DNA from 2 places in the Salinivibrio sp. IB282 genome. Region 2 is predicted to be linked to the other one. Evidence: predicted binding sites of a transcription regulator. Region 2 holds the regulator's gene; the other holds the start of a gene.

Region 1 (14,412 bases), on a different contig from region 2:
GATGCCATGATTCAGTAGCCAAGCAACGTCACGCACCAGGGCATCACGACAAGCGTTATTGCCGCTGAGTAGGCGATGGGCGAGTATGTATATCGCGCTGCCATCAAGTTGTAGTTGATAGACGGTTTGGCTATGTGGGCGGGTATCGTCGAGCAAATGAAACGTTGCGGGCTTGTCGTGTGCATCAAGCACTCGCATGAGTCGGCGTGCGAGTGCTTTGCCCATGTGGGGATCACGCATTCCCCGGTTGTGAACCGTCGGATAGTGATGCTCGCACAATTTGACACAATCTTGCTGAAACTGGCGCAGTGCCAGCGAGACCAGATCATCTAACAAAAACCCGTTACTCCTACCAAAAACGTCTTGAACGCGGATGTCGTCCTGTTGCGCGGACTCATCAGGGCACACAGCCTAAAGTATGCAGTATATCACTTAAATCGCCCAATAAATCAGGGAGAAACGCTACTTTGTGCGCACTTTCTCATCGCGGGGAGGGGCTGAACGGCGATCGGTACCATGTTGTGACCAATCAAGCGGCATGGTTTGTATGTTTTTATCTACCCTTATTGGCAGATTATTGCCTCCTTCGGTGGGGACGGGGTGATGCGTTGACCCAGTCACCTTGACGATCACCGGCTCATTGCCTTATTTGGAGACACACCAGTGCCTGTTCAATTGCTATCTCATATTGGCACTAAAATTGCTTTTGTCTGTGTGCATGTCACAGTAATACAACGGAATACCATGAATTTAAACCTTTGGCTTCGTGCAGCAGTCTGGTTGACGGTTGCCTCATTTCCCGTTTCTTCATACGCGGCTGATGGCCTTGCCGCGGGGGTTTTCCTTGGCTCGCCGATGTCGGGCGTGACCTTGAAACAAAACCAATTTAAAATTCAAGCGGGCATCGACAAGGTGGGCGTTGCCGTCGATGGGACTTGGAATTTGGGTGAATGGCTTGGGCGGATGGAATATGCGCCTATGTATGTCTATGCGGGGGGTCAGTGGGTAGATGATTCAACGCACCAGTGGGGCCCACGCGCAGGGCTCGGCGTCACGCTTCCGGTGGGTACGGGGGATGTGGAACTGTTCGCCGAGGCGGGCACGACGTGGTATTGGGAGGAAAAAGGCGATATTGAGTTTGAAGGTGCCGCTGGGGCGCGGATTTATTTCTAGCCGACTCCCGTCTGTGATTAATAAAAAGGTTGCATCGCTGGGGTTAGCCTGTGCGATGCTTTGGGCGTTAGCGGTGCCAACAGCGTTTGCCACCCAGTATCCGTTGCCCACCGACGGCAGTCGACTGGTTGGCTATCCAGAAGCGCACATCGTCAAAGAGGGCGAGCACTTAGAAGCCATTGCCAAACACTATGATGTGGGGTTTCTAGCGCTTTTAGCGCTCAACCCAGGAATGGATCCCTACTTGCCTGAGCCCGGCGCTTTGGTGCGCTTACCCAATCAGCTCTTGCTGCCCTCACCACCTCACTCGGGGATCGTGATTAATCTTGCCGAGTTACGCCTTTACTATTTCCCTGAGCCAGCCGCTAGAGCAGGAGGAGAAACAACAGACGCTCAACGTGCTGTTCATGTATTCCCCATCGGGATTGGTAGAGTGGGGCGCGAAACCCCCACCATGAACACCTATATTAGCCAAAAGCGCGAACATCCGACGTGGACGCCACCTCAGAGCATTCGTGATGAATATAAAAAACAGCGCGGCATCATTTTGCCTGATGTGGTGCCGGCAGGACCAAACAATCCCTTAGGTGAACATGCGCTAAGGTTGGGCTTCGGTAACGGTGAGTATTTAATTCATGGCACGAATAAGTCGTTTGGTATTGGGCTGCGAGTCAGCGCGGGCTGTATCCGACTTCGTCCTGACGATGTGGCATGGCTGTTTGAGCAAGTGGACGTTCATACTCCCGTGAGGGTGATTAATCAACCCGCGAAGCTAAGCGTTGAGCCTGATGGGCGCGTGATGGTAGAAGCCCATCGTCCTTTGTCAAAAAATGAAAAAGAGACCAAAGCGCGTTTGTCGATTGAGCCTGATCCTCAGGTGTTAGCGATGTTAGCGCGATTGGAATTGTCACCTCAGCGGTACCGAGCGGCGTTATCGGTTCAGGAAGGCGTGCCGATAGAGATCGCGACACTGACCCCAGCACAGTTAAAAGCCTGGCAGCGTCTCGAGCGTGCAGACGTAGATGTCAAGCCAGTGAGGCGAACGAAGGAGTAAACGTCAGATAACAGCATGAAAACGGCGCATGGCGTAGCGCCGTTTTGTTTATTCAATGCGTCGTCGGTGCTTAAGTCGATACGCTACTTGGTATACGACTGCGCCATATTATCAATGCGCTTGTTAGCACGTTTGGCTTCGTCATAGGCCATTTGAGAGGTATCTTTGGTATCACTCACGTCGCTTTTCATCATAGAAACGTCGTTAGAGAGCGCATCGACTTTCGCGGATAAATCATCAACACTTTGTTGTAGTGCGGTGTTGCTAGTACAGCCGACGAGCAACACGGTTGAAGCTATTGCTGCTAGCGCCATTGGACGGATTTTCATAGAGAACCTCGCTATTGTTGTTGGAGATAGCAATCACGTCAAAAGGGTCACGCGCAAGCGCGACTACCTTTTACCATAGACGCTGGTAGGGGATTTTGCTGCTGAATCCTCAACTTGGCGGCCATACCTTGACACAGTTAACATTTAACGCGCTGTTCGACCCATCCATCGAGACACGTTAAAGACTATTCGTGGTGATGATTTCCTTCATCGCTATGGTGCTGCATACCATCCATGACTGATTTCACTGGGATCTGCTTGGTCAGTGAATGACCGTCTGCAGTGTTTAAGGTCAACGAAATGTGCTCGCCTACTTTGAGTGGCTGGGTAAGATCAAATAGCATCACATGCAGGCCTCCTGGCTTTAATGTGACTTGCTCGCCTTCAGGCACCAAGATTTGCGCAATTTGTCGCATTTCCATCATGCCATCTACCATGGCATGCTCATGCAACTCTACCCGTTTCGCCGCCGGTGTACTCGCACTCACCACCCGTTTTAGCACCTTGCTTTGATTATCGAGCACCATGAAAGCGGCGCTATTTGGTGCGCCAGGTGCAGTGGCACGCGCGTAGGCATCATGAATAAAAAACTCACCATGGGCATGCACCAATGGGGCAACCATAAAAGCGATAGCGGCAATAAAAGATTTGAATGATGTCATTGTTATTCCTTGTTTTGACCAGTCACCCGTTCAATCGCTGCGATCAGCATCTCAGGGTTTAAGGTGTGAGGGACTTTCTCTACGAGTTCACCGTTCGGTGAGAGAAAATAAAAAAAGGAGCTATGGTCAACGGCATAGTCCATGGCGGAGTCTTCCAGCTCGGTGATGCGATATAAAACTCCGTAACGGTTTGCCAGCTGGGCGATTTGTGCTTCTGAACCACTGACGCCGGTGATGGCCGGATGGAAAAAATGGGCATACTCCGCGGCTTTTTCGCTGGTATCACGCTTTGGGTCGAGGGTGATAAAGACTGGCGACACCGCGTTTCGTGTCGACTCAGGGAGCGATTTTAACGCAGCAGATAGTACGGCGAGCGAGGTGGGACAAACATCAGGACAATGGGTATAACCGAAGTAAACAATGCGCGGACGTGGGTCATCGGTATTGTAAAGGTTAAACGGTTGCCCTTGTGATTGTAATGCACCCGCTTGTGCCTGCTTTTGTGACGTTTGATAGTGATCAAATAGCGCGCGGGCACCCAAGCCAAAACAAACGGCAATAATGGCGACAAGCCAAGCTTTCTTACTCATAGTCGCTCCATGCTTACTTTAATGGGGAATAGCGTGTTTGCATCATCATTAAGTGTAATGGTTCCCGCCCAGGTCATGCTGTCTTCAGTGCAAACGGGCAGCATCAATTGCCCTTGGTAAGTCAGTTTATCGGTTTGTTTAAGCACCAGCCGATATTCCCCCATATTCATTTCGACGCCTTGGAGCTTCACGAGCAAGGTATCCGTGTTAAGCGCCTGGGGGGCGGTTACCGTGAGGGTATTGGCGTGTAGTGGATGAACCACTGGATTGCCTAAGTGGGCTTGATAACCCTTGTATTGGCACGTTTGCTGATTTAGCGAACAGTAGGCGGCTGGCGCGACGGTTGAACTCGAAGCGGTCGAGAAAAAGCCAGATAGCCAAGAGGGAAGAAAAAAAGCCATCACTGCCAGCATTAAGAGACCGACAGTGATAAACAATGGGCGACTCACGGGTGATTGTGAGGGTGATATATGCATTATTTAGTCCTGCTTAGGCGAGAAACGCTCCAGCAATAATACCAGCACAAAGCCACCTATCATGGCAATGATGGCCAAGCTAACTTGTGCCGGGTGTCCCACGATTGCCTCGTACGCGCCCGGTAGAAGGTTATCTTGCATCAGAGGCACTTGCTCACCGGATGAGTTGGTACGCCATGTAAGCGTGTGTTTCCACGGCCAGATTTTACCTAGCGTGCCCAACATCAGGCCGGTCAGAAACGCGAGCGTTAGCGCGTAGTAGCGGCGCAGCAGCCATGACAACAGGTGCGAAAAGGTCAATAAGCCAGTCACCGCGCCCACCGCAAATAATCCCAGTAAGCCAAACTGCGTTTGATGAACCGCATCTAGGATCGGACTGTACATTCCCAGCAACAGCAGAATAAAACTGCCAGAGATCCCAGGCAAAATCATAGCGCAAATCGCGATGGCGCCGGCGAGAAAGACGGTGAGCGGCGAGGCGGTGAGCTGCAACGGGTTCGCAATAGTAATCCAATAGGCAAACCCGATCCCTAGCAGTGCGGCGAGAACGGTTTTAGGCCTTATTCTGGGGGCGGGCAATTGTTTGGCAATATGCAACGCTGAAGCGATGATCAAGCCAAAGAAAAACGACCACAGTGGGATCGGGTGATGGGTGAGCATCCAGCTTATCCCTTTGGCCAAACTGGCAATACTGGTCAGAATGCCGGCTAAGAGCACACAAAGAAAGGTGCCGTTGATATGGTGCCAGACGGCCTTGAACCCTTCCTTGCGCCAGAGTGTAAAAAGGCGCGGCGTGATACGCCGAATACTCTCAAGTAACTGGGTGTAGATACCAGTAATAAATGCGATGGTGCCGCCAGAGACACCAGGAACCACATCTGCAGCCCCCATCGCCATGCCTTTAAGGTAAGTTGAGACCAGGTTCTTGATCATAATGCTATTCATCGATAAAAAGCTAAGGGCTGCATTATACCGAGATGAATCGTCAGTGATAGGCCTGCTTATACTAGGACGACTAGTCGTCTTCGCCATTTAAATTTTGAAGAGCATCAGCTAGTGCCCTCACGCGTTCATTCGTTTGATCGACAAGGCGACGAATTTCGGCTGCAGACTCTCCAGAGCGTTGTGCCAATTGTCGTACTTCATCGGCGACCACGGCAAAACCTCGGCCCGACTCACCGGCCCGAGCTGCTTCAATAGCTGCGTTGAGCGCAAGTAAGTTTGTCTGTTCGGCGATGCCGTTTATTACACCAATAATTTGTTGTATTTCGCTGCTAGATGCTTCGACTTTTGTCATTTCCTTCTCCGTTACATCAACAGCTTGGGCTCTATTGGTCACATCAATACCGTAGGAGACGAGGTACACAGGGTTCCCTTCGGAGTCAAAAATGGGGGCGACGACAGTATCGAAACGGCGTTCGCTTCCGTCTGCAGCTGTAAACGGCAGTACTTCTTTTATTTGTTTACCCGAGAGCACATCGCTAAATGTCGGTTCTCCGAGCTTATTCTTGAGGTTGTTGCTTAGAATTTCTGAGTTCGACGATGTTTCTGCGCGTAAGTGGTCAAGCATGTACGAATTAAACGAATCAGGTGTACCGTCAAGACTCCACTGCATAATGCCGTTGCTGACACTGATCGCATCAAATCGACGTTCTGCCTCAAGTGATCGTTGTTTCGCTTCGGTGATATCAGCTTGAATAGAAATAAAGCTAGATAACTGTCCGTTATCATCAAAAATTGGATTGATAGAGACAGATATCCAATAGGCATCACCGTGTTTGTTATAATTAAGGAGCTCGTCGTAAAAGGGTTCGCGATTTTTTAGTTTTTGTGAGATTTTCGCGACAGTTTCGGTGTTAGTTCCTGGCCCTTGAAGCATGGTACCTGGTTTTTTGCCGCGCATTTCCGACATTGTATAACCTGTAAGTTTTTCAAACCCTTGGTTAACATAACGGGTATAGCCGTCAGCATCGGTAATGATGACTGAGTTATCTGTCTCATTTGCTACCATCGACAGCATTTTGAATTCTTCCCGACGCTCAACTTCCTCTGTGACGTCTTTGACAAACGCGGTGTACTGAATCTCGTCATCAAGTTCTATTTTAGATATTGAGAAACTTCCCCAACGGTTTTCACCATTTTTACGTACGAAAGGGACTTCGCGGGTGGAGCCCACAATTTTGTTGATACCGGTTCTTCGGTTTCGATTGACTAATTCATCATGCTCATGACGGTGTTGTTCAGGCACCAACATTTTTACGTTATGGCCTAGCATTTCGTCCCGAGAGTATCCCCACATTTGCTCAGCAGATTTATTAGCAAAGGTGATGCAGTTACGGCCATCGATAGTCACGACTGCATCTAGAGCTTGCTCGAGGGTTTGATGAACAATCTCTTGAGCTTGTTTTTGTGAAGAGATATCGTGAACAAATGCGGTGTAAGTAGATTTTCCAGCATGTTTAATATGGTTTAACGAGATGTTCACCCATACACGAGTTCTATCTTTTCTTTCTAACTGTACATCGCGAGATGTTCCGACGATGCGATTTTCTTGGGTCGTACGGTGATGATTAATGAACCCGTCATGACTGCCCCGAATTTCTTCTGGAACCAGCATTTTGACGTTGTGACCTAATACTTCATTGCGTTGATAACCCCACAGCGATTCAGCAGCATCGTTGAAATAGATAACATCATTTTTTTCGTCGATGGTCACGATAGCGTGTATCGACTGATCCAGTGTTTTTTTATAACGTCCATCAACGACCAAATCTTTTAACATTCACTTATTCCTTATTGACCGCTCACACTCCTCGGTGACTATTGATGAGTGTGATGTCAGTTCCAATTAGAGAGAAATACCGTATCACATCCTGTACTCGGGTGTTGAGTGAACCGATCAGCGTTTATGCCAATAGCAACACAAAAAACGAGGAAATACTGTCAAAGCGTATTCAAGCGTTGATATCACTATAAATAACGCGAGCGCGGGCCAGAAAACTCGTGTATTTAACGGCTTTTTAAAGGAAGGCTAGGTTGATGATGATGGCGTTAAGCCTGTATGTCCGGGCGGCAAGTGGAGTGGGGGAGCCGGACTCCCCCAAATGATGGTTAAGGCTGTTGAGGTTTCTCGAACACGGCGACGGACCAAGCGGGTACAGTGAGTTTGCCGTTGGTCACTTGAGCGGGCTGTTGGTTATACGCTATCGAGCCGTTGCCCGCATTGGCTTGCAAGCTGTGAAGCTGATAGCCGGTGGCGTCGATGTTGGCAAAGTCATTGACCGCCGCGCCTGAGGCATTGATCGCGACGATAATCCCGTCACGCGTTGCATCCATCGTGCTGTCGAGCAGACTGCCACTGTTATCAATTTTCATCACAATTAGCCCTGAAATTTGTGAGGCGCCTGTATTGTGAAAGCTGACACGTTGGTTGATCACGCTGCCTTGGCCCAGATTGAACAGCCCTGACGACGTACGCAGCGCCACCAGCTCATTAAAGTAGCTGTCCATGTTGCTGATTGCCTGTGGCGTTGGTTTGGCCTCGTTGTTGTGGTTGGCAATCACGGTTTCAATCATCGGCCAGTTGTAGCCGTCTTTATCTTCACGCGGCAGCCCTTGATCCCACTGCGTGGTTTGTTGGGTAAAGTCGACGCGGTTATACCAATCGCCCGAATCATATGAGTCACGCTGCATGGATTTTGAACGAAGCATCTCGCTGCCCATGTGAATAAAAGGCACCCCTTGTCCCAACAGTGCAGTGGAGAGTGACACGGCCTGGGCACGGACGCGTGTCGCGAGCGGCATGGCGTAAGGGAATTTGTATTGATTGTTATCCCACAAGGTTTGGTTGTCGTGCTTGGAGACATAGTTTTGGATCTCCCAAGCATCTTGTGCGTAGCCAGCCGGTTGACCGTTGTAATCGACCTCGTCGCCTCGGACCGTATCTCCATTGGCAATTTGTAACTGAAAATCTTTTAAATTACCCGCCATACCCAAACGGACTAAATCGGCGTTATGCAGGGCACTGGCTCTTTCCCCGTTGCTTTGCTGTTGCAGATCATTGGGCGCGACCCATTGACCATTACCAAAGCCTTGGTTTTTACGCAGGTACTCGCCGCCATCGAATGGACCGCCGCCACGAACCGCATCACGAAGTCGGTCAGAAAACGAACCAATACCTGTGCCGGCCAGGTTTGCTTGGGTGGCTTGGACAAACTGGCGATCGTTGGCGACTTCTTCCAACCTTCACCATGATAGTCGCGATGGCAACCGATGCGCCGAGCGGTTGCAAAAAGTGAGTGCGCTTCATTGATTATTCCTCATGTGTCAATACTGAGGCGCAGCATACTGAAGGGCGACACCTACCATGCGTGATCGGGTTAAAACTCAGCGTGTTATGGCAGAAAAGATGATGAAATTCAGTAAAGTATCACGAAAAGTAGGGGGAGAGCGAAAGACCACTACGCCCCCGAAAAGTCTGGGGGCGTAGGCATAGATGACTAGTTACCCATAAGCTGAAGGAGGTTTTCGGCGGTGACGACCGCTTCTTTACGGTTAGCAATATTGAGCTTTTGGTAAAGGTTACGGATATGGGTTTTGATGGTGGTACCGGCGACATCCAGTTCATGAGCAATTTGCTCGTTACTAAACCCGGAATAAATCAAGCCGAGCACTTGCCATTCGCGTTGCGTCAGGGAGCTGGTTCGCACCAGCTCTGGCACGTTAGGGTGCTTGACCAGTTTTTCGACAAAGGCTTCATCAAAGTGGGTGGAGCGTGAGCGCTGATGGCTGGCGATTTCTTTTAATAGCTGCTGTGCCCGGTGGCGCTCTAATGCGCCGAGCGCATGTTGTTCAATCAACGCGTGCAGCAATGATGAGAGCGCATCACCTTCGATTAAAAAGTTACCCATCATCCCGGTTTGATTGGTTAGGATCAGGGCATCTTGCAAGAGACTTTTGGCGTATTCCGTCTCTTGCACTTTACTGGCGAGCACGGCCTCGACGATGAGATTGCGGTTTTTATCCGTCACTAAGTTGGCCCGGTTCGCTTCGCGGCGCAGAAAATCGACCGCTTGACGTGCTTGATCATACTGACCCAAATGCAGGTGCGCGCGGGCAATGTTTCGCCACTGAAGCTGGCTAAAGTGGTTGCAGGCGGTCGCGGGGCGAACGGCTTGATGTAACCACTCATCCATATTGGTCAGTTCGTTTTTGGCGTGCCAATAGAGCAATAGCGAGAGTGACGCGTTAGCGGTCCAATCAACATGATAAACAGACTCTCGTAGAAGGTGCTCTATGTGCTCAATGCTTTTGGCCGCTTTATCTAACTCACCGCGACTAACAGCCACGCGCGCGAGCATAGAGTAGCTATGCAAATGCTTGCTCGGCGGTTGGTTTTCCAAAACCTGTAGCCCCTTATACGCACAGGCTTCAGCTTCATCCAGTCGGTTCCAACACCAGAGTATTTGGGCGCGAAGCCGTAGAGCAAATTCATGTAAAGGAACTTGGTGCAATTGCTGATCTTCAATGAGCTGATCGGCGCTGTCGAGCAACTCAAACGCGGCTTGCACATAGCCTTGTGCCAGGAGAATTTCACTTTGCTGTAAAATGGCCCACAGCGCTTGGTGATATACCTGATGCTGGCGCGCTAACTTTTCCGTTTGTTGCATCATGGATAAAGCGCGATCCAGTTCGCCGAGCACATGATTCACCTCGCCAACCACGGAAGTCGCGACAATACGTCCTCGGTAATTGGCGCTATCGAGTTGCTCGAGTGCTTTTTCTGCCAGCTGCATCGCTTGCTCAGGCTCATTCGCATTAATGGCTACTTGGGCAAGCAGGGCATTGGCATTGCCTTGGTAATCAATATCCAGTGGAATGTCGCGGGCTTGATACGCCTTTTCGGCACTGGCCAATAACTCGCCAACTTCGTGATACCTGTGTTGGCTTTGTGCTAACCAAGCACGCAGTAAGCTCAAATTGGGGTATTGGTATAAAAGCTCATCACTGAGCTTGATAATCGCGGATGCGAGTGTGGATAGTTCGCCACGATTGAACATACGCCAGCCGTGTTGATTGAGAATATCGGCCAGCAACGCATCGTCTTTGGCATAGCGTGCGTGGCGCAAGGCTTGATGAGGGGACTGCAGCTTTAGCCAAGCCAGTGCCGCGTGTCGATGCAAGGTTTGTTGCTGGTGGGGGATCCTGGCTTGGCGCTCGTGGGCCAAAAACTCCGCGAATAAATGGTGAAACCGGAACCAATTGTTATCCCCCTCCAGCGCATAGATAAACAAACCATAGCGATTCAGTGACTCAAGCATGCCCAGGGCGTCTTCTCGCTCGGTCAAGGCGAAAACCAGTTCATCATTGAACATTTCTAACACTGAGACTTTCATCAGAAACTGACGTGTCTCCGTGTCAAGCAAGTCGAAGACTTCTTCCGCTAGATAGTCCCAAAGATGGGCATGGTTAAATTCTGCACACGAGGCGGCGCTTTGCATTAGCGTGCGTTTTTGGTGCTGCGCTTGAATGGCGATCAGTTGCAGCGCGGATGGCCAACCTTCGACGTAGGTACATAAGGCATTCGCGGTCGATTCATCGACGCCATCGTCGATACGTTGGTTGAAAAACCGGGTTGTCTCTTCGTTATCGAACGCGAGAAGCTCGTTGCCTATCTCGATCATCAGGTCTCGCACGCGTAAGTTCGCGGTGCCCAGTGGTGGGTTAGCGCGTGACGTCACCACTAACGTGAGGTTCTCTGGCATGTGCTTGATGAAAAAGCGCATCGCTTCATGGATTTCTTCGTTATCAACCAGTTGATAGTCGTCCAGCACCAAATAGCTGGTGGCGTGAAATCCGGCCAGTTCGGCAAAAACATCAGACAAGAGCGCACGAAGTGATGAGAATTGGCGTTTTTCCGCCAGTTTTATCGTATTAGCGCAGCCTTCTTGGGTGGCTTGGTGCAACGCTTGTAATAAATAGTTTATGAAGCGAAAGCTGTCGTTATCACTGTCATCAATGCTAAACCAACCGACATTGGGTTGATCGGCGAGCCACTGGGCAGCCATGGTGGTTTTGCCATAACCGGCCGGAGAGCGAAACAGCACCAGCTTATAGTGGGGGGCTTGTTGTAAAATATCGAGCACACGCGGGCGCAATATCGCGTTATAAAGCCGTCCAGGCCGAGTCAGCTTTGATGGGATCCACATAAGACACTGTCCTTCACTACAAATGCGGTGCGTCATCTTTGGTGCGCACCTCTGTCCTGATTGCAGTGTATGTAACTTCAAAGACACAAACTATGATCTATCCCTGATCTCTTAACGGGTGCCCTAATTTAGTGCAACTACGCCTTATAATTGTGATAAATGTCACTCAATTGCCTTTTTCTTGGCTTTTTTTATCGTCGGTGTACACATTCATGTTGGTTTGTCAGGGTTTAATTTGCGCTAGCGCACAAAAATCACCAAAAGCTAGACGGTTTTTTTCATCGCCGGCTTAGACAGGCTTTTGTCTCATAGCGTGATGAAGATCACCAGTCAGTGGGCTGTGCTTCATTTTGATGAGAGCCCGCTCACTGTTGATGTGTGACCTGGCTCTCTACGCCCTGTGGTCTCCTCCTTTGATGAGAACGACGTGGGAGGATGTTTGCCGTGCTCGGGTTGGGCAGGATGACTAACCATCAAGGTTTCATTCCATTATCGAGAGCAACGACATGACACCAAAACAGCAACATGCGTTTGATAAAAGTGCGTTTAAAATCAGTATGGTTCAACACTTAACCCAGCTAGGTCACGCACCAGATACTGCTCAACTGCGTGATTGGTACCTCGCGCTTGGCCGCGCATTAGCCGAACACACGACGAGTGACTTGGTGGCCACTGAACACGATCAAGCCATTAAACAAGCGAAAAGTGTTAACTATTTATCCCTCGAGTTTTTGATTGGTCGTTTAACCGGGAACAACCTGATTAGCATGGGCTTGTACGATGCTATCGCCGATGCCGTGAGTGAGCTTGGGCTTGGGTTAACGGATTTACTCGAACAAGAGCGTGATCCGTCTCTGGGTAATGGCGGCTTGGGACGTCTGGCGGCCTGTTTTATGGACTCTTTGGCGGCACAGCAGTATCCGGCAGTGGGTTACGGATTACATTATGAATATGGGCTTTTCCGTCAGTCTTTTCATGAAGGGGCGCAGCAAGAGGCTCCTGATGCATGGCGCGAACCGGAAGGCTACCCATGGGAACTGGTACGTCCTGAATTATCCCAAATTATCGGCTTTTATGGTCATGTTGAGGTCGTTGAAGAAGCAGGGCATACCTATCGCCAATGGGTGCCAAGCTTGAAAATCCAGGCAATGCCTTGGGACTTACCCATTGTCGGTTACCAAAGTAACACCGTTTATCCATTGCGTTTGTGGGAAGGTCGAGCACTGACACCGTTCGCGCTTGATGCTTTTAATGCGGGCGAGTATACCCATGCGCAGCAAGCAGATATTGATGCGGGTAACCTGTCTAAAGTCCTTTACCCCAACGATAACCATGATTCGGGCAAGACGCTGCGCTTGATGCAGCAGTACTTCCACAGTGCCGCCTCGGTCGCAGATATCCTCCGTCGTCACCTAGAGGCAGGTCATGCTCTAGCGGCGTTGCCAGAGTATGAAACCATTCAATTAAACGACACCCACCCCACCATCGCGATTCCTGAGCTGATGCGCGTATTGCTGGATGATTATCGTCTGGGCTGGGATGAGGCGTGGTCAATCGCCAGTCGTACTTTTGCTTACACTAACCACACCTTACTGCCCGAAGCGCTGGAAACCTGGAGTGAGGCGTTGATTGCGCGCTTGCTGCCGCGTCATATGGAGATCATTTTTGAGATTAACCATCGCTTCATGCAAGAGGTAGAAGCGAAGTGGCCCGGCGATGTGGCGAAAAAGCAGGTGTTGTCAGTGATTGACGACAAAGGTGAGCGCATGGTGCGTATGGCGAATCTTTGTGTGGTTGGCTCTTATGCGGTAAATGGCGTTGCGGCGTTGCACTCTCAGTTAGTTAAGCGTGATTTATTCCCAGAATTTGATGCGCTATATCCGGGCCGCATTCAAAATGTGACCAATGGCATCACACCGCGTCGCTGGTTGAAGTTCTGTAACCCTGACTTGTCCAACTTGATCAGTGAAAAAATCGGTGAGCAGTGGCCAGCGCAATTAGAGCAACTCGAGCAGATTGCTCAATACGCCGATGATACTGCGTTTCAAAAGACATTCATGGATGTCAAAAAGCGCAACAAGCAGCGTTTGGCAGGATGGGTCAAAGAGCACCTCGATATTGCCCTCAATACCGATGCGATTTTTGAYGTACAAATTAAGCGTCTGCATGAATATAAGCGTCAGCACTTGAATCTATTGCATGTGATTTCGCTCTATCAGCGTTTGCTTAACGAGCCAAACTTTGACATGGCGCCACGAGTGGTCTTTTTTGCCGCGAAAGCCGCGCCTGGCTATGAATTAGCAAAATCGATCATCTATGCAATTAATAAGGTCGCTGAAACCATTAATAATGATCCACGGGTCGGTGACAAGCTCAAGGTCGTCTTCATTCCTGATTATCGTGTCAGCATGGCAGAAATCATTATTCCGGCTGCCGATGTGTCTGAGCAGATTTCTATGGCCGGTAAAGAGGCGTCTGGCACGGGTAACATGAAAATGGCACTCAACGGCGCGCTTACCATCGGCACCATGGATGGCGCTAACGTGGAAATCCGTGAAGAAGTGGGTGACGATAATATCTATATCTTCGGCTTAGATGTTGATGGTGTCACCGAATTACGCCAAAAAGGCTATCAGCCTGAAGCGGTCTATCACAGCCAGCCCCTATTGAAGGCCGCTTTGGATAGTTTGCTGGATGAGACGTTCACGCCAGGTCAGCCAGGGGCCCTGCGTCCTGTGTTTGACAGCGTGATGGGTAGCGGCGACCCGTACCTGTGTTTGGCTGACTTTGCCGATTACGTGCGCGCACACAATGACATTGACCGTGATTACCGTGACGCGTCGCAATGGGCACGTAAAGCGATTCTGAACACCGCGCTGGTCGGTAAGTTTAGCTCAGACCGCTCAATTCGCGATTACGT
Region 2 (9,067 bases):
AAGGGAGCGTATGCTATGCTCCCTTTTTTATCGTCTATTCAGCCTCGATATCGAGCCAATACGTGTCTGGAATCGCTTGTGTTTCGTTGCTTAAATGCGGGTTATCGACCCGGATCACGGTGCGTTCATCAATGTTGGCTTTTTCAAACGTTTCTTTGACCAGCGGAGCGTTGTTGAAAAACTCAATAAATGATCCGTCTTGGTATGCCGCTTCAAAAGCACCATTCAACATGTCGGCGACGTCAGCATGTTGCGGAGACACAAACAGGAACATCGGGAAGCGATAGATCAGCATCAGGTGCGGGTCAACTAACAGATTACCGTATTGTGGCCGCTCGGCTAATTCACTAAAAGGCTCAATCAAGGCACGCGGGAAGAGATCAGCACGACCTGTATCAACCACTTTGAAAATATTTTCAAAGCTCGATATTTCGCGTACGCGAAATCCCGCTGAGTTGAGCACCTTGACGTCGGCCCAGCCCTGTCCCTGAATCATGGTAAGAGACTGCAAATCACCCGCGCTACTTATCTGAGCGAGTTGGGGCTCTGTGGTTTGGTTGGTAATAAACAGGCGATGGCCGAGTAGACCACGAAACACGGGATAGCGAATGGGGATCAGTTCAGATTCCAGCGTGCGGTCGGCACCCAGCCAGTCGATAGTGAGCTTGCCTTGCTTGAGCATTTCCACCTTACGAGACTGAGAGCCAATTTGGCCGTCAAAAGCTTGCAAGGTGACAGGCTCTCCTGATTTTTCGGCAAGAAACTCAATCAGCTCAATGGCATAGAGATCAAGCGCCGACCCAGCGCGTGGCTCGGGGTGCACAATTGTGGTATTGGACACGGCATGGGCTGAAAGCACAGAGAGCGCCAAGGCGGTGAGAGAAACCATGAGTTTTTTCATAAACGATACCTTGTTAGTTTTATGTTAACCATATCGTTTTGAGTGTAGAAGTTATCCAGACGCTTGCCAGAAAGCGGAGATAAAAAAACCGACGCCAGGGCGTCGGTTGGTGATACAGAGAGCGGCGCAATTAGCGTGTGCCGTATACCACGATGGTTTTACCGTGTGCGGAAATGAGGTTTTGCTCTTCCAGCATTTTGAGGATACGTCCCACGGTTTCACGCGAACAGCCGACGATTTGGCCAATTTCCTGACGAGTGATCTTAATTTGCATACCGTCAGGGTGTGTCATGGCATCCGGCTGTTTAGCCAAGTTCAACAAGGTTTGCGCGATGCGGCCTGTGACGTCCAGGAAGGCGAGATCCCCGACCTTTTGGCTCGTTACCTGCAAACGACGCGCCATTTGTGAAGACAGGCGCATTAAGATGTCAGGATTCACTTGAATGAGCTGGCGGAACTTCTTAAATGAAATCTCTGCCACTTCACACGGTGATTTAGCGCGCACCCAAGCAGTGCGCTCTTGGTCTTCTTCGAAAAGTCCGAGCTCACCAATGAAGTCACCTTGGTTAAGGTAAGACAGGATCATTTCCTTGCCTTCTTCATCTTTGATCAGTACGGCCACAGACCCTTTCACGATGTAATACAAGGTCTCCGCCTTCTCACCTGCATGGATAAGCGTGCTTTTAGACGGATACTTATGAATATGACAATGTGAAAGGAACCACTCGAGTGTAGGGTCTGTTTGAGGTTTTCCTGGAACCATATAACTTATTTCCTCTGCATGTGTTGCCCGGCAACAACGTCCTATCTTTGTCTGAGGGGTAACCCATCAGATCATTGCACAGAATACGAAGTCTGAACGCGGGCTACAAGCTCACTGTATGTTAACAAGAGTGTATCTTTTTTTGTTGGTGATTTCTTGATTTTGATCTAGGCCAACCGCCTAAAAATCTGGCAAAAACGTGGCTAAGATCACGGCTTGAGAAGTAATACATCATGGATGCGCTACGCCTTAGCCAATCTTGCCTTTTTCTATCAATTGTTGGATCAATGGACGGATGATCAATTCCATCGCAAAGCCCATTTTTCCTCCCGGTACCACTAAGGTGTTATGCCGTGACATAAACGACCCGGTGATCATTTGCAACAGATAAGGGAAGTCGACGTTTTTCATTCCACGAAAGCGGATCACCACAAAACTTTCATCCAAAGACGGGATACCTTTGGCATTTAATGGGTTTGAGGTATCTACCGTCGGCACGCGTTGAAAGTTGATATGGGTGCGAGAAAACTGCGGGGTGATGTAGTGCAGGTAATCATCCATTGAGCGCACAATCGAGTCGGTCACCGCCTCACGAGAGTGGCCTCTATCGCGCGTATCGCGGACAAATTTTTGAATCCACTCTAGGTTGACGATCGGCACCATTCCAATCAAGAGATCGACATGCTGTGCAACATTGACATCACCATCGACCACTCCGCCGTGCAGTCCCTCGTAAAACAATACATTGGTATTGTCGGCTAAGTCTTGCCATGGCGTGAAGGTGCCAGGCATTTGGTTATAGGGCACCGCTTCATCAAAGGTATGTAAATAGCGGCGATATTTCCCGGTGCCTTGCTCACCATACTCACGGAAAAACTGCTCTAGCCGCGGGAAATCGTTGGCCGTGGGGCCAAAGTAGCTGATATGTTTGCCTTGTTCACGTGCTTTACGGATCTCGACGTCCATTTCAGGACGGGTAAAGCGATGAAAGCTATCCCCTTCTAGCCAGGCCGCTTTGATGTTCATCATCTGGAACATCTTTCGGAAGGCTTCCGAGGTGGTGGTGGTACCGGCTCCTGATGAGCCGGTGACCGCAATAATAGGATGTTTAGCCGACATGACGCGCCCTGTCATTCAGTCTGAATTTGTATCGCGATACGGCGTGTACTGCGATGCTAAGAGCCGAGTGCTGTTTTACGACGAATATCCACTGTCTCGTGCAACTCGGAATATACAATCACGGCGTCCCCGGATTGCAATTGTTGGCGAACATCATCCACTTTTTGTGCAAAGCTGACTTCTTGCTCACCATAATCGGTTCCTTCCCGTAACACAAAGTGCTCGATTAACGCTGTCAGCGTCTCGTCAGGAATCGACTGCCATGGAACCATCATACTACATCACCTTTTAGTGATCTCAGGATGGCATCCTCGGATGCCTGATGTGAATGTTGTGAATTAGCTCGCATTTTACCCGATCATACCAGTCAATGCAGTGGTTCTCTTTGCTTCCTTTGACGGTGCTAACGCGCCGACTTACTCAGTGACTCATGCGGCAAATAAGCGGCGAGCCAGCCAGGCACCGCTTGCTCAAGCCAAAACTGAGGTTGGCGCCAACTACCGGCGACAAAGCCAACATGGCCGCCATGCTCAGTGAGTTGATAGTCAATGTTCGCGGGTAATGGGGAGGTTGGGATCACCGCGTCGGTCATAAAAGGATCGTCTTTGGCATGAATGATGGCCAACGGTGTCTTAATGGTATTAAGCACGGAAAGGCCGCTACAGGCGTGATAATAATGGTGCGCATCGTCAAAGCCATGAAGCGGGGCAGTCACGGTTTGGTCAAACTCGAACAAGGTTTTTATCGTCGGGCGCTCCCCCGCGTGCCATCGGCCCACTTGCTGATGACGTGTGAGTTTTTCCGCTAGGGTTTGGCGCATCGAGCGCAACAAATAGGCTTGATAAATACGGGAAAAGCCTTGTTGGATACGCATCGAGCAAGCGGCAAGGTCAAGTGGCGGCGACACGGCGCAACCACAGGCCACGATGGGATCATCGTGATAGTCCGCCAGGTAACGCACCAGCATGTTCCCCCCCAAAGAGACCCCGACTGCGCCAATTTGACTCTTTGGATAGGTTTGACGTAAATGGGTGAAGAAGGCACGCGCGTCCTGGGTTTCTCCCGAGTGATAGGTTCGCGCGGCACGATTAAGGCGGCCACTGCAGCTGCGAAAGTGCATCACCACGCCGCACCAACCTTGGCGTTGGAAGGCCGCGAGCAAGCCGTTGGCATAGGGGCTGTCGAAACTGCCTGCTAAGCCATGGAATAAAACAACAATCGGCTGTCCAGGCTGCGGCTGATGTGTCCATGCCAGATCGACAAAATCGCCATCAGGCAGATCAAATTGCTGCCAGCGAGGGGTGAAAAGCGGGGCTCGACGCAAAAAGCGAGGCAACAAGGTTTGTAAGTGCGCGTTCCGCGCGCTGGGAATGGGTTTAAACGGTGTCATCATGGTTGCTTCCCTCTTCCTCGGCGGGCGTCACCTTCAGTGATGTATATAGGTTGCGTGCTGATGGTGACAGCTGACGGCAATAGTAGGCGAGAGGAGAGGCGGTGTCCGTGAGCCAGGTTTGACGATTGAGGGCATCGACTAAATCTTGCTGTTGGAATTTTTCTAAACTGAGCTCAAAGTTGAGCATTTTTTTGTACTGCCCACTGCCGACCCGCGGCTTCAACTCTCGCCGAAGGTGACGATAGGCAATAAGCAAATGCTCAGAGCGGCTTAACGCATGCTTCAGTTGTGTGAGGCTCTCGGGCGCAAGCCCATAGCCGTGTTGTTCAATCCAGGCGAGTAACAAGGCAAGATTCACGTTGCCTTGGTGCTCGTCTTGCAGCCTGAGGCAAGCTTGCTTTACCTCGGGCTTGCCATAATGATGTAAACAAAACTGCCACAGGTCGGCGGGATTCGCCATCCCAGGGGTTAGTCCTGATTGAATGTCGCCTCCAGGGCTTCCAGCTCTTCTTGTCGCTCCATCCATTCTTGTTCCACCTCTTCGAGCGTCGATTTAGCATCCGCTTGACGTTGCAATTGCGCCGTGAGCCGCGCCTTATTATCACTGTGGTAAATCTCGGGGTCCGCCAACTGATTTTCTGCGTCAGAGATAATGGCAGAGAGTTGTTCTATCTGTGTGTCGAGATTGTCAATTTTTTTCCGCAAAGGCGCGGTTTGCTTACGTAACTCGGCATCGCGGCGTTTTTGTGCTTTACGATCCACCTGTGTTTGTTGCGGCGCCGTTTTCTCCGCGGCCGCTTGTTTTTTGCTCTCAGCGCGATCAGCGCGCTGTTGATCGGTCAGCCAACGGTGATAATCGTTCAAGTCTCCATCAAAGGGTAGCACTGCGCCATTGTCGACCAAATACAAGTCATCGGTGGTGGCGCGCAGCAAGAAGCGATCGTGACTGACAATCACCATCGCACCCTCGTAAGACTGCAAGGCGAGTGTCAGCGCTTGGCGCATATCCAAGTCCAGATGGTTGGTTGGCTCATCGAGTAACAGTAAGTTCGGTTTTTGCCATACCAATAAGGCGAGCACCAAGCGGGCTTTTTCGCCTCCAGAGAAGGGCCCGATGGGCTCGAGCGCCTTGTCGCCTTGAAAGCCAAACCGGCCGAGAAAATCACGTAAGGTTTGCTCAGCGGTGGTGGGGGCTAACCGGTTTAGGTGCTGAAGTGGCGTATCGTCGATGCGCAACGTATCGAGTTGGTGTTGGGCAAAGTAGCCAATTTTCACCCCTTGTGAATAGGTTAATTCACCGGCCATGGCGGGTAAGCTGCCCGCGAGGAGTTTAATCAGGGTCGACTTACCCGCCCCATTGCGCCCCAGCAAGCCAATGCGTGCCCCCGGTACCAGGTTAAGGCGAATGTTTTCAATAATAGGTGTCTTATCATAACCCGCCGCCACTTTGTCCATCATTAAAATGGGGGTGGGTAAGGCGTCCGGCGTGAAGAAGGTAAAACTAAACGGGTTATCGTATTGCGCGGGCAATACCTTCTCCATCCGCTCAAGGGCTTTGATCCGGCTTTGCGCTTGGCGGGCCTTGGTGGCTTTGTAACGAAAGCGATCGATATACGATTGCATGTGGGCAATTTGCTTTTGTTGCTTTTCGTACTGCGCCTGTTGTTGGGCCAATTTTTGCGCGCGCATTTGCTCAAAGTCGGAATAATTACCCGTGTATTCATTGAGCTGTTGATGCTCGATGTGAATGATGCGATTGACAACAGGATCCAAGAAATCCCGGTCGTGAGAGATCAACACCAAGGTACCTGGATATTGCTGTAGCCATTTTTCTAGCCACATGACCGCATCGAGATCTAGGTGGTTAGTGGGTTCATCGAGCAACAATAGATCAGAGCGACATAATAGCGCTTGTGCTAAGTTCAGCCGCATTCGCCAGCCACCTGAGAACTGGGTGAGTGACCAGTGGATTTGTGGTTGGCTAAAGCCCAAACCATCTAATAAGCTGGCCGCACGCGCTTCAATGGTATAACCACCAATGGCATCCAATTTATCGTGTAACATCGCCACCGCGTTACCGTCATCACGGGCTTCGGCGTCGCGTAGGGCTTGCTGTAGCGCGCGGTATTCGCTGTCGCCATCAATCACGTACTCGAGCGCGCTTTTGTCGAGCGCGGGGGTTTCTTGCGCCACCCATGCTACCTGCCACTGACTCGGGTAGTCACAATGGCCGGCATCCAACGATAATTGATGGCGCAGCAAGGCAAACAGACTCGATTTGCCACAGCCATTTTTGCCCACCAGACCGACTTTGTCGCCCGGTGAGATAGTGGCAGAAGTGTGGTCAAGCAGGGGCTTACCCCCTCGAAGCAGTTGAATATCGGAGAAGCGAATCATGATTTCTCAGTCTGTCTCGGGTTGATGGGTGCGCATTGTCGCGCGGTCGTTATACCAGCTTGATACCGGGATTGCCAAATTCTACCGCGTCATCCCACTGGTCAGACACAGACGGGGCATGTTTGTGTGTTAAAGTTAAAAACACGGAATAAATGAACAGATTGCGTTCTGACCATAATCATAAGACAAGGAAGCCTATGCCCCGAGATAAGGCTGAAAGCCCCTCTCTTCCCAAGGTACTGGTGATTTTTGCTCACCCCGACCCCGATGAATCCGTTGCCAATCGTCGTTTAATTGAGGCCATTACGCCGCTGGCCCATGTCAGCGTGCACGATATTTACGCCGCCTACCCGGATTTTGTGGTGGACGTCCATCATGAGCGCGCGTTGGTCACTGACGCCGATGTGTTGGTCTTTCAGCATCCACTGCAAATGTATTCCTGTCCGGCGCTGTTGAAAGAGTGGATAGATGTGGTGCTCGGGAAAGGGTTTGCACATGGGCAAGGCGGGGATGCGTTGGCCGGTAAAACCTGCCGCTTTGTGGTGACCACCGGGGGAGCGGCCGAAGCGTTTAGTCAACAAGGTTACAACAAATATTCGATGGCCGAGCTACTGCAGCCTTTTGAGTTAACCGCCTCATTATGTCGGATGGATTGGATCCCACCGTTGGTCTTGCACTGGGCGCGCCGCGTTGGCGATGCCGATCGCGAAGCGTTTGCTGAGATTTATGCCGATTGGCTCGCTGACCCATTGGCGCACCAAGGAGGCGAGGATGGATAACAACCTCTTATCGGTGGCCTTTGTTTTTTTATTGGCGGCGGTGATTGCGGTTCCTCTTGCCCAGCGCTTGGGTATGGGCTCGGTGCTTGGCTATTTGCTGGCAGGCATAGTGATCGGGCCCTGGGGGCTGGGCCTGGTCCGTGATGTGGATGCGATTCTCCATTTTGCCGAATTTGGCGTGGTGCTGCTGCTTTTTCTGATTGGCTTGGAGCTTAACCCTAAAAAGCTATTGAAAATGTGGCGCCCTATTATCGGCCTTGGTGGTAGCCAAGTGGTGCTGACCGGGATCGTGATAGGGTCATTAAGTATCTTCGCTGGGCTCACGTTGCCACAAGGCGTGGTGATCGGGGCGGGGCTGGCGCTTTCTTCTACCGCGATTGCGATGAAAATCATCGAAGACCAACGTTTAATGCGCAGCGAAACCGGACAATCTGGATTTGCCGTTTTATTATTTCAAGATATCGCCGTGATCCCGATACTGGCTGTGATCCCAGCGTTGGCCGGTGGCAGTGCTGGCAGTTGGCTCGACGTATTATGGATGTTTGTCGGCATTGGTATTTTGCTGGTGGGCGGTCATTTCCTTCTGCGTCCGCTGTTTCGTTTAGTGGCCATGAGCGGCGTCACCGAGCTATTTACAGTGACCTCGCTGGCCTTGGTGATCGGGATTGCCCTGGCGATGCAAGCGTTAGGCCTATCGATGGCGCTGGGGGCGTTTCTTGCGGGCGTATTGCTTGCGGAAAGTGAATACCGTCATGAATTAGAAACCGCGATTGAGCCTTTTAAAGGTTTGTTGCTTGGGCTGTTCTTTATTGCAGTGGGAATGACCGTTGATCTCGGTCTATTGCTCGACTACCCACTGGCCATACTGGGAGCGGTCGCGGCGTTGATCTTGGTGAAGACCTTGCTGCTTTATGGCTTGGCGCGTGCCTTTGGGGTGGTGCCAAAAGCGCGCAGTCAAATGGCGGTATTACTCAGCCAAGGGGGAGAGTTTGCGTTTGTTATTTTCAATGCAGCGCGTAGCCAGGGCTTACTTGACCAAGAGTTAAACGCGTTTTTGTTGGTGGTGGTGAGCTTGTCGATGATGACCACGCCTTTAATGCTGACGCTTCAACAACGCTGGTTTGCTCGCACGTTTAATGAGCCTGAAGAAGCGCCACCACAAGGGCAGTTTGAGCAGGCCGATGCGCGCGTGATCATTGCCGGTTTTGGTCGCTTTGGTCAGGTGGTAGGCCGGTTGATGTTCGCCAATAAAATTGGGGTAACCATATTAGAACGTGATCCGACGCAAATTAAGCTGCTACGTCGTTTTGGCTATGAAGTGTATTATGGCGACGCAACCCAGCTCAGTTTATTACGGGCGGCAGGCGCGCATACCGCTGAAGCGATTGTGATTTGTACCGACTCGCCTGATGAAGTGATGGAGATTGTTGATCTTTGTGCGCGCCATTTCCCTAACCTTAAAGTAATGGCGCGGGCGCGGAGTCGTGTCGAGGCCTATCAATTGATGGCACAGGGCGTGGATCAATTCTCGCGTGAAACCTTTTTGGGGGCCCTTGAGCTCGGGAGGCAGACGCTAGAGTCACTGGGTATGCATCCGTATAAAGCCAAGCGAGCCGAAATTTTATTTCGTAAGCTGGATATGCGGGTATTGCAAGATCTCTTGCCGCAACACAGCGAAGACTTGGCGACGGCCTCCCGAGCGAAAGAAGCACGCA

The links. Region 2 encodes CRP, which controls carbon source genes, mostly activating them, when cyclic AMP is high. Its sites were predicted from a motif close to TGTGANNNNNNTCACA; they were not measured.
Region 1: the regulator CRP is predicted to act here: its motif matches at 11,847-11,862, upstream of BZG14_RS06575 (glycogen/starch/alpha-glucan phosphorylase).

What each region holds. Positions count from the first base shown of each region.
Region 1 covers NZ_MUET01000021.1:4,092-18,503, reverse strand. Annotated here, with positions in the region: gene BZG14_RS06630 (hypothetical protein) at 1-336, opposite strand, end outside; gene BZG14_RS06625 (hypothetical protein) at 745-1,173, shown strand; gene BZG14_RS06620 (L,D-transpeptidase family protein) at 1,229-2,227, shown strand; gene BZG14_RS06615 (Lpp/OprI family alanine-zipper lipoprotein) at 2,311-2,556, opposite strand; gene BZG14_RS06610 (copper chaperone PCu(A)C) at 2,742-3,218, opposite strand; gene BZG14_RS06605 (SCO family protein) at 3,221-3,808, opposite strand; gene BZG14_RS06600 (hypothetical protein) at 3,805-4,284, opposite strand; gene BZG14_RS06595 (DUF368 domain-containing protein) at 4,288-5,217, opposite strand; partial or broken gene BZG14_RS16000 (PAS domain S-box protein) at 5,387-7,066, opposite strand; partial or broken gene BZG14_RS06585 (alpha-1,6-glucosidase domain-containing protein) at 7,396-8,573, opposite strand; gene malT (HTH-type transcriptional regulator MalT) at 8,784-11,492, opposite strand; gene BZG14_RS06575 (glycogen/starch/alpha-glucan phosphorylase) at 11,999-14,412, shown strand, end outside.
Region 2 covers NZ_MUET01000043.1:5,111-14,177, reverse strand. Annotated here, with positions in the region: gene BZG14_RS09970 (hypothetical protein) at 35-901, opposite strand; gene crp (cAMP-activated global transcriptional regulator CRP) at 1,032-1,664, opposite strand; gene BZG14_RS09960 (phosphoribulokinase) at 1,914-2,783, opposite strand; gene BZG14_RS09955 (YheU family protein) at 2,840-3,058, opposite strand; gene BZG14_RS09950 (hydrolase) at 3,187-4,176, opposite strand; gene BZG14_RS09945 (TIGR02444 family protein) at 4,160-4,636, opposite strand; gene BZG14_RS09940 (ABC transporter ATP-binding protein) at 4,645-6,573, opposite strand; gene kefG (glutathione-regulated potassium-efflux system ancillary protein KefG) at 6,771-7,352, shown strand; gene kefB (glutathione-regulated potassium-efflux system protein KefB) at 7,345-9,067, shown strand, end outside.